Desulfobacula toluolica Tol2: one gene and its partner. The protein of the gene in region 1 interacts with the protein of each later gene in a pairwise test. Links are inferred from orthologs where the notes say so. Each region holds a gene or a part of one and is shown on either strand. Other genes may lie near its edges. The genes, in order: TOL2_RS20650 and topA.

Evidence for each region.
Region 2: the proteins of TOL2_RS20650 (region 1) and topA interact in binary tests that used the Escherichia coli proteins (3 or more experiments, as listed by UniProt). The link is inferred for Desulfobacula toluolica Tol2 from one-to-one orthologs.

What each region holds. Positions count from the first base shown.
Region 1 is NC_018645.1:4,542,754-4,549,439, reverse strand. Bases 1-2,910 are described here. They hold TOL2_RS20650 (IMPACT family protein), read right to left. Parts: upstream 1,819-2,910; coding sequence 1,183-1,818; downstream 1-1,182. Other genes in these bases: TOL2_RS20645 (purine-nucleoside phosphorylase), read left to right, coding at 2,076-2,909; TOL2_RS20655 (helix-turn-helix domain-containing protein), read right to left, coding at 459-1,043; TOL2_RS20660 (3-isopropylmalate dehydratase large subunit), read right to left, coding at 1-333. Outside these bases: TOL2_RS20640 (hypothetical protein), read left to right, coding at 3,011-3,910; TOL2_RS20635 (MTH1187 family thiamine-binding protein), read right to left, coding at 3,907-4,203; TOL2_RS20630 (methylenetetrahydrofolate reductase), read left to right, coding at 4,507-5,370; TOL2_RS20625 (hypothetical protein), read right to left, coding at 5,532-6,467.
Region 2 is NC_018645.1:1,686,749-1,693,558, reverse strand. Bases 1,606-4,639 are described here. They hold topA (type I DNA topoisomerase), read left to right. Parts: upstream 1,606-2,005; coding sequence 2,006-4,273; downstream 4,274-4,639. Other genes in these bases: efp (elongation factor P), read right to left, coding at 4,415-4,639; dprA (DNA-processing protein DprA), read left to right, coding at 1,606-2,009. Also shown: protein translocase subunit SecF, read left to right, coding at 1-155; tol-pal system protein YbgF, read left to right, coding at 160-858; more of dprA, read left to right, coding at 942-1,605; more of efp, read right to left, coding at 4,640-4,978; guaA (glutamine-hydrolyzing GMP synthase), read left to right, coding at 5,235-6,764. UniProt on the Escherichia coli protein: Releases the supercoiling and torsional tension of DNA, which is introduced during the DNA replication and transcription, by transiently cleaving and rejoining one strand of the DNA duplex.

The DNA of each region.
Region 1 (6,686 bases):
GGCAAATCCTTTTTCAGGGAAAATGGCATGGCACACACCGTTATGGCCGATATCAAAAAAATCCTTAATCTTGTGCCGTTTTGCCCAGTCCCGCAGAATTTTGCCCTGCATGGCAGTTTTAGAGTCTTTGGCAGGGGTGACATGATCAATCACCGCTTTGATTTTTTCCGGGTCAAACACCCGGTCCTTTCCCCTTGCCACCAGATCCTGGATTGCTGTGGGGGTTGTGATTTCATGACAAAACACCCTGTCCAGTTTTAAAACACTGACATCTCCAAAAGGTTCATCTACTAAATGTGCGTCAAAAATTTTTTCTGCGATGGTTTTTCCCATTATTCTCTCCAAATAATTTTTATAAGAAAGTCTTTAAAAATCCAAACAACTGCTTTAAATCTTTGCTGTGGCAAGACCTGTATGACCAGATTGTTGTAAAAAATGGCCGGACCTGCCTGTGGCAGTTATGATGTTTTTTCTCCAAAATAGTCTTCCCCGTCTGCCGGTGTTACCACCCAGTATGCCTGGAATATCTGATCCGATGAGTTTTGAATCACATGGGGGATCTGTGAAAAAAAGGACACTGAGTCGCCTTTTTGAATTTCGTATGTCTCTTCACCATAAACAAGCTGTGCAGATCCCTTAACAACAATTCCCAACTCACGTCCAAGATGCCCGTTGCCGGCATCCCCTCTCAACTGGCCCGGGGCCAGTTCCAGAAAAAAGGCATTAAACGAGTGGTTCCCCCTGGTCTGGCTGTCTCCGCAAAGCTTTTCATATTTAAAGCCTTTTCGCTGATAAATTTTTCGATCATCCCTTTTGATAATCTCAACCCGGGAATTTGTTTCATAATCTTTGAAAAATTTATCCGGCGTAACGCCATACACTTCCAGAATCTGAAGCAGGGTATCCAGGGAAGGGGATATCCGGTTCCTTTCTATTTGTGACAGCAGGCTTGAACTGACACCGGCTTTTCCTGCAACTTCTTTAATTGTAATGTGCCGTGAACTTCTGATGGCCCTGAGCAGTGCGCCGAGTTTTGCTTTCATGAATCCGCCAATTATTTAAGTATAATTAATTAAAATTTAATAATACTTAAATATGGTTTATTGTCAATATCTTTTTTTATTTGTCCGGGATGCCTTTAAATGCAGATGTGACAATCATATTCGGCTCAAGCTTGCAAGATCAGTCTTGTGGTATAATGGTAAATTTTAATTTTTTCCGGGCTTGATATTCCAGCAGCAGGCTTTCCATCCGGGCATAATTTTTAAGTTCAACTTCAACCCTGTGTACAATTTTATCTGTATAGGCAGTATTTGTTATCCTGTCTAAATATTTTTTTATCTGGTTGAGCAGCGTATCATTAAACTCATAGGACACCTTGATATCAATACTTACCGTATGTATCAGTTTTTTTAATTTTTTCAGGTCAATGGTTTCTTTCACAGACGCTGAATAGGCTTCAATCAACCCCCTGACACCCAGTTTGACACCGCCGAAATGCCGGGTCACAACAGCTGCAATATTTGTCATGCAATGGCTTTTTAATGTGTTGAGGATGGGTTTGCCTGCTGTTCCGGAAGGTTCGCCTGCATCGGAACAATGAAAAATTTCTCCTTTGTCTCCTAAAACATATGCCCAGCAATTATGAGTGGCGGTTTTATTTTCTTTTGAAATCCTGGAAATAAATTCTTTGGCGTTTTCAATGGAGTCCACAAATTCCAAAGTGCAGATAAAAACAGACCGCCTTATTTTTATGGTTGAGGTTCGTTGATGTTCAATTGAGTAAAAATAATTTTCATCCATCTGTTCATCCGTCATATGATCATTCATGCCTTGAAATGAATATAGCTCCTAAATTGACCTTATGCTCCGCATATAGTATAAATTCACCCAAAAAGAAAGAGCCGTCATAAAACGGCTTGCATCACCTCATGCCGTATACTCGGTGTGCCCGGATATCATACGATTGAATTTTTTTTGTCGGTAAGGATAAGATAGGTAAAGGTCGGTAAAATCGGTAAAATTGATAAAAGCGGACAGATGCAAAAAAACGGAATACCACAGCATAAGGAGTCATGATGAAAAATGATCGGCAACTTGTTGGTAAAACAGTTCACTTTTTAACACAGGCAATAGGCGAGCGGCCGCCTTCCATTGGGGTGTTAACCGGCACAGGGCTTTCCGATACTCTTGATGACCTTGAGGTGCTAAAAGAGTTTGAATATTCACAACTGCCCAATTTTCCGATATCCACGGTTGAAAGCCATAAAGGCAGACTGGTGTACGGCAACATCTGTGGCATACCGATTCTGATGATGCAGGGCCGTTTCCACCTGTATGAAGGATATTCACCGGCCCAGGTCACTTTCCCGGTGCGGGTAATGCAGGAACTGGGCGTCAAAACATTGATTTTAACCAATGCTGCCGGGGGTATCAATCTGAATTTTTCGCCGGGTGATATCATGATCATCAAAGATCACCTCAATCTCACCGGGAAAAATCCCTTGACCGGTCCCAATGAGGATGCCTGGGGACTGAGGTTTCCTGATATGACACAGGTGTATGATCAGGATCTTGTGGGCCTGGCCCAGAAAACAGCCCAAACTCATCAGGTTCCTGTTCAAACAGGTGTGTATGCCGGTCTTTTGGGGCCAAGCCTTGAAACACCTGCGGAAATCAGGTTCCTAAAAGCAATTGGCAGTGATGCCGTGGGGTTTTCCACAGTTATGGAAGCCATTGCAGGCGTTCATGCCGACATGAAAATTCTGGGACTGTCGTTGATCACCAATATAAATAATCCTGATGCTCCTGTTAAAACCACGCTGGAAGCTGTTCTGGAAACCGCCCAAGGGGCGTTAAAACCCCTTAACCGATTGCTTTGCAATGTGATCAGACAGGTCAGGGAGTAAGGATTTATCATGATTTGTCAGCAACCATTACCCGAAAACCATCATCTAATACCAAAAACCCAAAATATCCAAAACCCTTTTAAATTGAAAAGAGTTACCTTATGAGAATAGTTACCAGGCCTGATTTTGACGGAATTGTATGTGCGGTTCTGCTGTGCCGTGCTGAAAATATTGAGCCCAATATTAAATGGGTTGAACCCAATGAGATTCAAACCGGAAAAGCCGTTATTTTAAACACTGATATTATGGCCAATCTGCCCTATTCGCCCCAATGTGCCTTATGGTTTGACCACCATGTTTCCAATAAGCCTCAAACTCCATTTAACGGTGGCTTTGATATTGCGCCATCCGCCGCCCGTGTTGTTTACAACTATTATCAAGACAAAGGCAAACTGGACGACCATTATGATGAACTGGTCTTGAACACGGATATCATTGATGCTGCCGATCTTGACCAAGACCAGGTGCGATATCCGGAAAAATACCCGTATATTCTTTTCTCCATGACCATCCAGAACCGTGACTATGCGGATTCAGCCTATTGGGAAAAGCTGGTGAATCTTTTGATGGACAAAGGCATTGACCGTGTTCTTGAAGACCCGGACGTGAAAATCCGTTGCGCCAGGGTCATTAAAGAAAATGCAGCCTATGAAAATCATTTAACAGCCCATACAACAATCCGTCACGCCATATCCATTACCGATTTTCGATCTCTTGACACTGTTCCCGGCGGCAATAGGTTTTTGACATATACATTGTTCCCGGAAACCATTGCCAGTGTAAAAATAAGGTATGACGGCCCTGAACATAATTCTGTGCTGCTCAGCATCGGTCGCAGTCTTTTCAACAAACAATGTCATGTCAACATTGGAAATCTTCTGGCCCGATTTGGCGGGGGAGGCCACGCAGGCGCCGGAGGCTGCACGTTAAATGTGCAAACTGCCGACCAAGACATTGAAGAGATCCTGAACATCTTGTTTGAAAACAAAAAAGATTCTTAAAGTTTGGCTTTAACGCTGGCAACCTTATCCGCCATGGTCTGGTCCCGGTCTGTCCGTGTGCCGGCCTTTATGGTGGTTGTGATTCTGGGGGCTCCCATGTCATGAATTTTTTCATGGCATTTTTTTACCACGTCAAATACGGCATCCCAGTTCCCCTCTATATTTGTGCCATAGGCATGAAGCTCGGATTCAAGACCGGCGTCTTTGATGATCTTGTGACATGCTGCCACATATTTTGATACGGAAAGGCCAACACCGATGGGTACCACGCAAAGATCAATGATTACGTTCATTTTTAATCTCCTTTAATTTTATATTATTTTTATACTGTCCTATTTTCATACTATCCTATTTCATATGATTCAGGACAGTTTATCGATTTTGCCGGCAGGATGCAAGCATGAGCATATCACCCTGGATATCATGACCGAATGGCAGCTGCACAAAATGATAAACATCTTGACACTGGAGGGTCTTTGCTTTAAATTCGCGCAGTTTTACTAGAAAAGGAAAAGGTTGAATCAATGAGTGCCCGGTACACAGCTTGAATTTTTTTTAATTGAAATTACCATCTTTTTAACTTACAGGAGTTTCTTATGAAGCTATCACAAAAATTAGGCAAAAATTTCGTTATCACCACTGAGCTTGGGCCGGTAAAGGGTGTCCTGGCAGATGAATCTCTGGAAAAGGCCCGCGATTATCTCCCACTGGACGGCATCAATATTCATGATTGCCCCATGGGCAACCTGCGGATCAATTCGATTTCCATGGCAAGCCTGATCCAGAACAGCCTTGATGTTGAAACCGTGCCCCATTTTACCTGTAGAGACCGAAGCCTGCTGGGAACACAGGCTGACCTGCTGGGGGCACACACCCTTGGCATCCGCAACATCCTTGTTACAACAGGTGATCCGCCGAAACACGGGCCTTATCCGTCCAAAGCGGTTTATGATTACAATACGGTTGACCTGATCCGACTGATAAAAAAAATGAACAACGGGTTGGATTATGATGAAAAAGAATTCGGCGGAAGCACGGATTTTAACATTGCATGTACTGCCATGCCAACATCCAGGAAACCCGAACATGAGATGGAAAAAATGGAAAAAAAGATCTCAGCCGGAGCGGATTTTTTTCAAACCCAGGTTGTGTATGATTCTGAAAAAGCCGTGACGTTTCTTAAAGCCGCCCGGAAACTGGACAAACCGATATTAATCGGAGTAATGCCGCTCAAAAGTGTAAAGATGGCAAGGTTCATGGATAAAAATGTTGAGGGTATTGATGTTCCGGAAGACGTTATTTCTCGTATGGAAAATCAAGGCGCAACCGGGATTGAGATTACCTGCGATTTTATAAAGGATATTATTGAATATGCAGACGGTATTCATATTATGGCAATGGGAGATGTAAAAGGCACCAACCATATTATCGAATTTACCCGCAGCCTTATTGCACAATGATCCGGCGGACTTGCCGTCATATGTAGCACAGAAGGGATAAGCACTGTGTTCCGGGTTTGACCGGCACACAGTGTTTGTTTTAGCAAAAGATTTTATGTCATTATTTTACTTTGCAGAGATTGGAAGTCCTTTAACAAAATTAAGCCGCTTGCTTTTCGTTGTCACGATACCAACATTTTATCCAGTTTTGAGGAAAGTTTCCTGGCTGTTCTGACAAACTCGTTTTTAAAATTCCGGCTTTCCGCATCGTTAAAACTTGTAAAATCAAGCAGGTTAAATTTTTTTACCATATTAAGCATATCGAGCATACTGGTCTCTGCAAGGGTGTGGCAGGCTGAAAGCCTTGTTTCTTTGTCTTCAGAATTTTTCCCTGCCCCTGCACTTATCAGGTCTTGAGACAGGGCTTGAAAATTTTCCTGGAAACGATTGTGCAATATTTCGTATATTATCAGGAACAAAGCATCGACCCGATTGGTTCTGATCAATGTGGGGCTGTGAAAAACAGAACGGGTTTTGTCCACACTCACATCTGCCTTGCCGAGGTATTCAATTTTTTCAAACCAGTTCAAGGTATAGGCAATATGATCTTTGTGCTGCCATTTGTCTTTTTCCCAGGCATGGGCACGGATGGCTTTGGTCAATTCCGACAGACAGATTTCATGGGTCTGATAATCAAATGTTCCCAACAGGGCGCCGGACTGGAAAATATCCATGCCCGGCTTGTGGGCATGTTCTGAAATCTCAATACAGATTATCCGTTCTTCCTTGCCCGGTCTCAGGATAATTATTTTATAGGAGGGTTTGCCTTTTTCAATGCGCATAAGTTCTTCAGCTGAATCCGGCGGAATAATGGAGTTGGCAACAGAAGGGGTTAAAAAGGCTGCTAAAAGGCCGGGACTCAGGTCCGTCACTTCCAAAGCCGCCTTGAATACGGGCAGGTCTTTTTCTTCCAGCGAATGGACCGGTGTTAGTTTTCCTTTTTCCAGATCAGGTGAAAAAAGGTCCATGTTGGCTTCAAGAGCGGCTTGCCAATAGGCACTCCTGGGGTCTCTTTTTTCATCAATCCATTGTTTTGCTTTTTTGGCAATCGGGTCCATTAGATCATTCCTTTATTTTATTTTCATGTTTTAGACCCGGGAAGGGTTATTGTATCTTTTCATCCACGGGTATTTAAATCAAACATGACATAAAACCAGAAACCTCCTTTTGTTGTCAATCTATTTTATACATGTGTCTTTTATACATGTGCCGGATTCGTACTCTAATAGATGTCAATCAGCATTATAAAAGAATATTAACTTTTGTTAAAAAGTTAA
Region 2 (6,810 bases), 2.9 Mb from region 1 along the record:
CAGTAACAACACTGATCGTTCTTTTGGCCCTTTATTTTCTGGGTGGAGAAATTATTCATAATTTTGCATTTGCCATGATTATCGGTGTTCTTATCGGCACCTATTCTTCCATATTTGTGGCATCCCCCATTGTTCTTGCGACCAACAAAAGGTAGTGAAATGCCCTGTTTAAAAAAACGATTGTATAAACCTGTTTATTTTCTTATCCTGTCGTTTTTCTTTGTTTCCTGCGGTGCGATGCATTCTGTTAAAACGCCCGCAGGAAACGACAAAGAAGAGACTTTATGTCACACAAAGCTTGTGGAATTGGAATCTGAGCTTACCGGTATAAAGCAGGATCAGGCAACTTTAAAATATCAAATAGAAAAAAATAATACCATTATACAAACACTTCAGGATATCATCTCAACCCTGGAGACAAAAATTGCATTTCTTGAAAAAACCCCACAGCCTGCAGCCCCTATCCAGTATAAAATTGAGGCCCTCAAACCGGCTGATTTATACAAAAAAGCAAGAAATCTTTTGCTTGAAAACAATTTTTCAAAGGCTGCCGGCTTGTTCTCCGAATTTATTAAACATTATCCTCAAAACAGTCTGGCAGACAATTGTGTTTATTGGCTTGGTGAATGTCATTATTCTCTGAAAGATTATAAAAAGGCAATTGAGGTATTCAAAGACCTGGAAATAAAATATCCCAAATCGGAAAAAGTGCCTGATGCCATATTAAAAACAGGCTATTCATATTTGTTGCTGGATGATTTCAACCGGGCAAACCACTATTTAAAACAAGTATTAAAACAATATCCTTTTTCACCGGCTGCGGAAAAAGCTCAGAAAAAACTTGGAGATTTTGAATAATATCCTTTTTACGAAAAAATAATTCTTTTGAAAAATATCTGCCTTGGTTTACGCTGCGGGAAATCCCGTTTTTGGGCAATATAATGTATAAAAGATTAATAGATCAATTTGGATCACCCGAAATCGTTTTAAAAACATCCGAACATCAGCTTGGAAAGGTTAACAGACTTTCTGCAAAAGTAAGAGACAACATCGTCAATCATAAAGCATTTGTGTACCGGGCAAAAAAAGAATTGGAAATTGTTTTAAACAAAAATATTAACATTGTAACTTTAACGGATTGCGAATATCCTGTGTTGCTCAAACAAATCCCTGATCCGCCGCCTTTTTTGACATATGTGGGCAAACTCGATAACAGCTCTCCTTGTATATCCATTATCGGCTCAAGAGCTGCAACCGGCTATGGGTTAAGCGCATCTGAAAATTTTGCATATAATCTTGCCGGAAAAGGATTTCAGATTGTCAGCGGCCTTGCAAGAGGAATTGATTCCATGGCACATAAAGGTGCGTTAAGAGCAAAGGGAAAGACCATTGCCGTATTGGGATCAGGATTGAATAAAATATATCCCAGGGAGAATAAAAGTCTGTTTCAGGCTATTGCGGAAAACGGCACTGTTTTTTCAGAATTCAAACTGAATACAGAGCCATATCCATCAAATTTCCCCACTCGAAACCGTATCATTGCAGGTTTATCCTGTGGAAGTATTGTTGTTGAAGCAGCCAAAAAAAGTGGATCTCTGATCACTGCCCGACTGGCCACGGAATATAATCGAGAGGTATTTGCAGTTCCGGGAAGTATAAAATCAAAAAAAAGCGAGGGCACCCATTCTCTGCTCAAGCAAGGTGCAAGGCTGGTTGAAAATGAAAATGATATTATGGATGAACTTCATCATTTTATTCATGAAGAAAAAGAAAACTTTCAAGCGGCTCCTTTACAAAAACAAAAATCAACTGATTATAAAAGTTGTAAACAAAATAAATCTTTAATTATGAATTTTCTTGACCCTTACCCTGTACATATTGATGTGTTAATCGAAAAAAGCGGGATGACAAGTTCGCAGGTTACATCCCAATTAATTGATTTGGAACTGCAAGGCACAGTGATGCGCCATCAGGGTAATTATTATTCGATCTCGGAGGAATACCATTGACAAAACCCCTAATCATCGTCGAGTCCCCAACAAAAATCAAAACATTAAAAAAATATGTTGGAAAGGAATTTAATGTTGCTGCAAGTGCCGGCCACATAAGGGATCTTCCTGTTAAAACCCTTGGTATTGATATTGAAAAAAATTTTCAGGCAGAATATGTTAACATAAAAGACAAATCCAAAGTTATTTCCAATCTGAAGAAATTGGCCAAAGATGCCAAAGAAATTTATCTTGCACCTGATCCGGATCGCGAGGGTGAAGCCATTGCATTCCATATTATGGATATTTTAAAGAAAAAAGACCGGATTTTTCATCGTGTTCTTATTCATGAATTAACCAAAAAGGGAATTCAAGAGGCATTACAAAAGACCCTGATACCGGATGCCAATAAATATGATGCCCAGCAGGCAAGAAGAAAACTGGACCGTCTGGTTGGATATCAGATTTCCCCTTTATTATGGCAAAAAGTCCAGAGAGGCTTAAGTGCAGGAAGGGTTCAATCTGTTGCCGTTAAAATTATCTGTGACAGGGAAAGGGAAATTCGAAAATTTATTCCGGAAGAGTTCTGGACGATCACAGCCGACCTTCTTTCACAATCCCCTCCTAAGTTTAATGCTGCCCTCATTAAGATTAACAATAAAAAGGCCAAGGTTACCAACGAAAAACAGGCTTCAGGTATTTTAAAAGATCTTAAAGCTGCGCAATTTGTTATTCATGAAATAAAAACCAAAACTATTAAACGGAACCCGTCACCTCCTTTTATCACCAGTAAACTTCAACAGGATGCAATCAATCGGCTAAGGTTTTCCGCAAAAAAAACCATGATTGTTGCACAGCAGCTTTATGAAGGCATTGAAATAGGAACAGGAGGCCCCGAAGGTCTCATCACCTATATGCGTACGGATTCAACCAGAATTGCTCCTGATGCAGCCCGGGAGGCACAAGCCTTTATTGCACAAACAATAGGAGATGAATTTGCATTAAGCACCCCCAGATTCTTCAAAAACAAGAACAAGGTTCAAGATGCCCATGAAGCCATTCGCCCGACATCTGTGTTTCACTCACCTGAAAAAATAAAAAATTTTCTGTCTCCAGACCAGTTTAAGCTCTATGATCTGATATGGAAACGATTTGTTGCATCTCAAATGGCACAGGCCATCATTGACCAGAAAACAATTCTGATTAAGGCAACGGATAAATACATGTTTTCTGTCAGCGGTTCAACAGTTAGATTCTTAGGATTCATGAGTCTTTATTCCCCAAATAATGAATCAAAAGAAAAAGATATACAGGCTTTACCTGATGCCAAAGAAGGAACTGTTTTAAAAACACTGGAAATTTTTCCAAAACAGCATTTTACAAAGCCTCCGCCAAGGTTTTCCGAGGCATCACTTGTCAAAGAGCTTGAAAAAAACGGAATCGGACGACCCAGTACCTATGCATCCATCCTGTCAGTGATTAGGGACAAAGGATATGTTGATCTTGTAAATCGATATTTTGCGCCCAGTGAGCTTGGATTTATTGTGAATGACCTATTGGTAGCTTCTTTTCCAAATATTTTAAACATCTCATTTACAGCCCAGATGGAAACAAATCTTGACGATGTTGAAACCGGCAACCTGGAAGAAGTGCAGCTTTTAACTGATTTTTATGCATCTTTTAAAAAATATCTGGATGCTGCAAGTGAAAACATGATCAGCTTAAAAGGCGTCGGAGTTGAGACCGGCCTGGTCTGTCCGTCCTGCGGGAAGCAATTGAATATAAAAATCGGCAGAAACGGCCATTTTCTTGCATGTACGGGATATCCGGACTGTTCTTTTACCAGCAATTATCTTCGGGATGAAAAAGGCAATATTTCAATTGTTGAAAAAATTGTTGACAATACAAAAGTCAAAGATTGCATCAAATGCGGCAAACCCATGGTTCAAAAAGACGGCCGTTTCGGTCTCTTTCTCGCCTGCACCGGATACCCGGACTGTAAGCATACTGAGTCCGTCAACGGTGAATACAGCAGTAAGGATATCGGGGTAAAATGTCCAAAAGCAGATTGCTCAGGAACAATTTTAGAAAAAAAGACAAAAAGAGGGAAAATCTTTTTCGGCTGCTCAAAATACCCGGATTGCACATTTGCATCCTGGGACAAACCAATTGATAGAGCTTGTCCGGATTGCAGTTCCCCCTATCTTGTTGAAAAAGAGACCAAAAAGGAAGGAAAATTCTTAAAATGCCCGGATAAAAAGTGTGGGTTCAAAGAGCATCAGTAAAAAAAATCCGTCCCGATTATCTGCCAGCTTTTAATTGTTTAACAATTACTGTGTCATATGGTGGAGCGTATCAAATGATGGTATGTCGAATGAAATACCATCACAATACAGATTCTCCGGATAGAAAACTTTTAAACCATATTATTCATTAACCCGTTCTACATACTCGCGGGTTCTGGTATCAATTTTGATCATCTGTCCTTGTTCTATAAAAGGCGGCACCTGGACTTCAAACCCTGTTTCAAGTATAGCGGGCTTGGTGCTTCCGGTGGCAGTATCTCCTTTTGCCCATGGTTCTGACTTGATCACTTCCAGGTTGATAAAATTGGGCAATGTTATGCCAATGGGAAGTCCGTTATACAAAAGGATTGTACAAAGCGTATTGTCCTTTAGCAGATCTATTGCATCCCCTAATTGATCTTTTGTCAAAAAATGCTGTTCATAATTGGATGTATTCATAAAGCAGTAGCTGTCCTTATCCGAATACAGATATTCCATTTCCTGTTCTTCAAGATCCGCTTTTTTGAATTTATCACCGGATCTATAGGTTCGTTCAAACTGGGACCCTGTAATCATATTTTTTAATTTGCATTTATACAGGGATTGCCCTTTTCCGGGTTTTTTAAATTCAAAGCCAATAATAACATAAGGTTCTCCGTCTATTTCAAACTTTAAACCCTTTCTCAAATCACTTGCTAAATACATGTAATGCTCCTAAATTTATCTTTCAAACATAACAGACTTTATCACAGATCTCTCTTTTATATGAAAATTTTGAAAAATCCAAATAAAGACCTTCATATTTTGTTGCGGCAAAGCTTAAGGTGAAATACCAAGTCTGCCCGTGGCAGTTAATCACATTAAGTGTAAATTGGCAACCTCCGGATAAAAACAACTTGCTTTTTTATCGGTATTATAGGAAATATAATGTTTTAGAAAATATTATTATAGGAAAATTTATATGATCATTGTTATTGATTTTGGTTCTCAATTCAACCAGCTTATCGCAAGAAGAGTTCGAGAAAATAACGTTTATTGCCAGGTAGAGCCGTCAGATATTTCAGTTGCCAGAATAAAGGAACTTAATCCCCAAGGCATTATTCTTTCCGGAGGCCCTTCAAGCATATATGAACAAGACAGTCCTAAAATTGATAAATCCATTTTTGATCTTGAAATCCCCATCCTTGGCATCTGCTATGGGATGCATTTTATGGTACATACGCTCGGCGGTAAAATCAAAAAAGCAACAAAACGGGAATATGGCTTTGCAAGCCTTGATATAAAAGAGCCTGCCCCTTTATTCAAAGACATGGAAACAGGCTTCCAATGCTGGATGAGCCATGGCGATTCCGCCATTAAACTGCCAAAAAATTTTGTTATTACCGCTTCAACTCAAAATACGGCTATCGCAGCCATTGCAAATCATGAAAAAAACTTTTACGGTCTTCAATTTCATCCTGAGGTGGAACACTCTAAAAACGGAACCCTCATGATCCGTCATTTTTTATTTGATGTCTGCAAGTGCCGGGAAAACTGGAATATGAAATCATTTTGCGATGGTGCCATTTCCCAGATTAAAGAAGCTGTTGGAGACAAAAAAGTGATCATGGGGCTTTCAGGCGGTGTGGATTCATCCGTTGCTGCAACCCTTATTCATAAAGCAATCGGCAAGAATTTGTTTTGCATCTTTGTGGACAATGGACTCTTACGAAAAGGTGAAAAAGAGGGGCTTGAAAAAAACCTGACAGCCGGACTTGATCTGAACATCAAATTTGTAAATGCAAAAGAAAAATTTCTAACTGCATTAGAAGGCGTAACCGATCCTGAAAAGAAACGCAAAATCATAGGAAATCTATTTATAGATGTATTTGACGCCCAAGCCAACAAGATAGACGGAGCAGAGTTTCTCGGTCAGGGAACTTTGTATCCTGACATTATTGAATCCAAATCAGCCTTTGGCGGTCCCACATCCATCATCAAATCTCATCATAATGTCGGTGGTCTGCCGGAAAAAATGAAACTCAAATTAATTGAACCTTTGCAACTGCTGTTCAAAGATGAAGTCAGAAAATTAGGTTCAGAGCTTGGCATCAATGAGGATCTTGTATGGCGTCAACCCTTTCCAGGGCCTGGTCTTGCCATAAGGATCATGGGAGAAATCACTGCTTCTCGACTTGAAATTCTAAGAGAGGCCGATGCCATTTTACTTGAAGAAATCAAAGAAGCCGGGCTTTACAGAAAATTATGGCAATCTTTTGCAGTTCTGCTGCCAATAAAAAGCGTGGGAGTAATGGGAGACAAAAGAACCTTTGCAAATTGCATTGCTATCAGAGCTGTCACCAGCAATGATGCCATGACGGCTGACTGGGCAAAATTGCCCCATGATCTTTTGGGTAAAATTTCCAACAGGATTATCAATGAAGTTGAAAATATTAACAGGGTTGTTTTTGATATAACATCAAAACCTCCCGGAACAATTGAATGGGAATAAAATACCAGTAACGGCCATTGCAATCAAGTTGCCAAAAAAAATATAA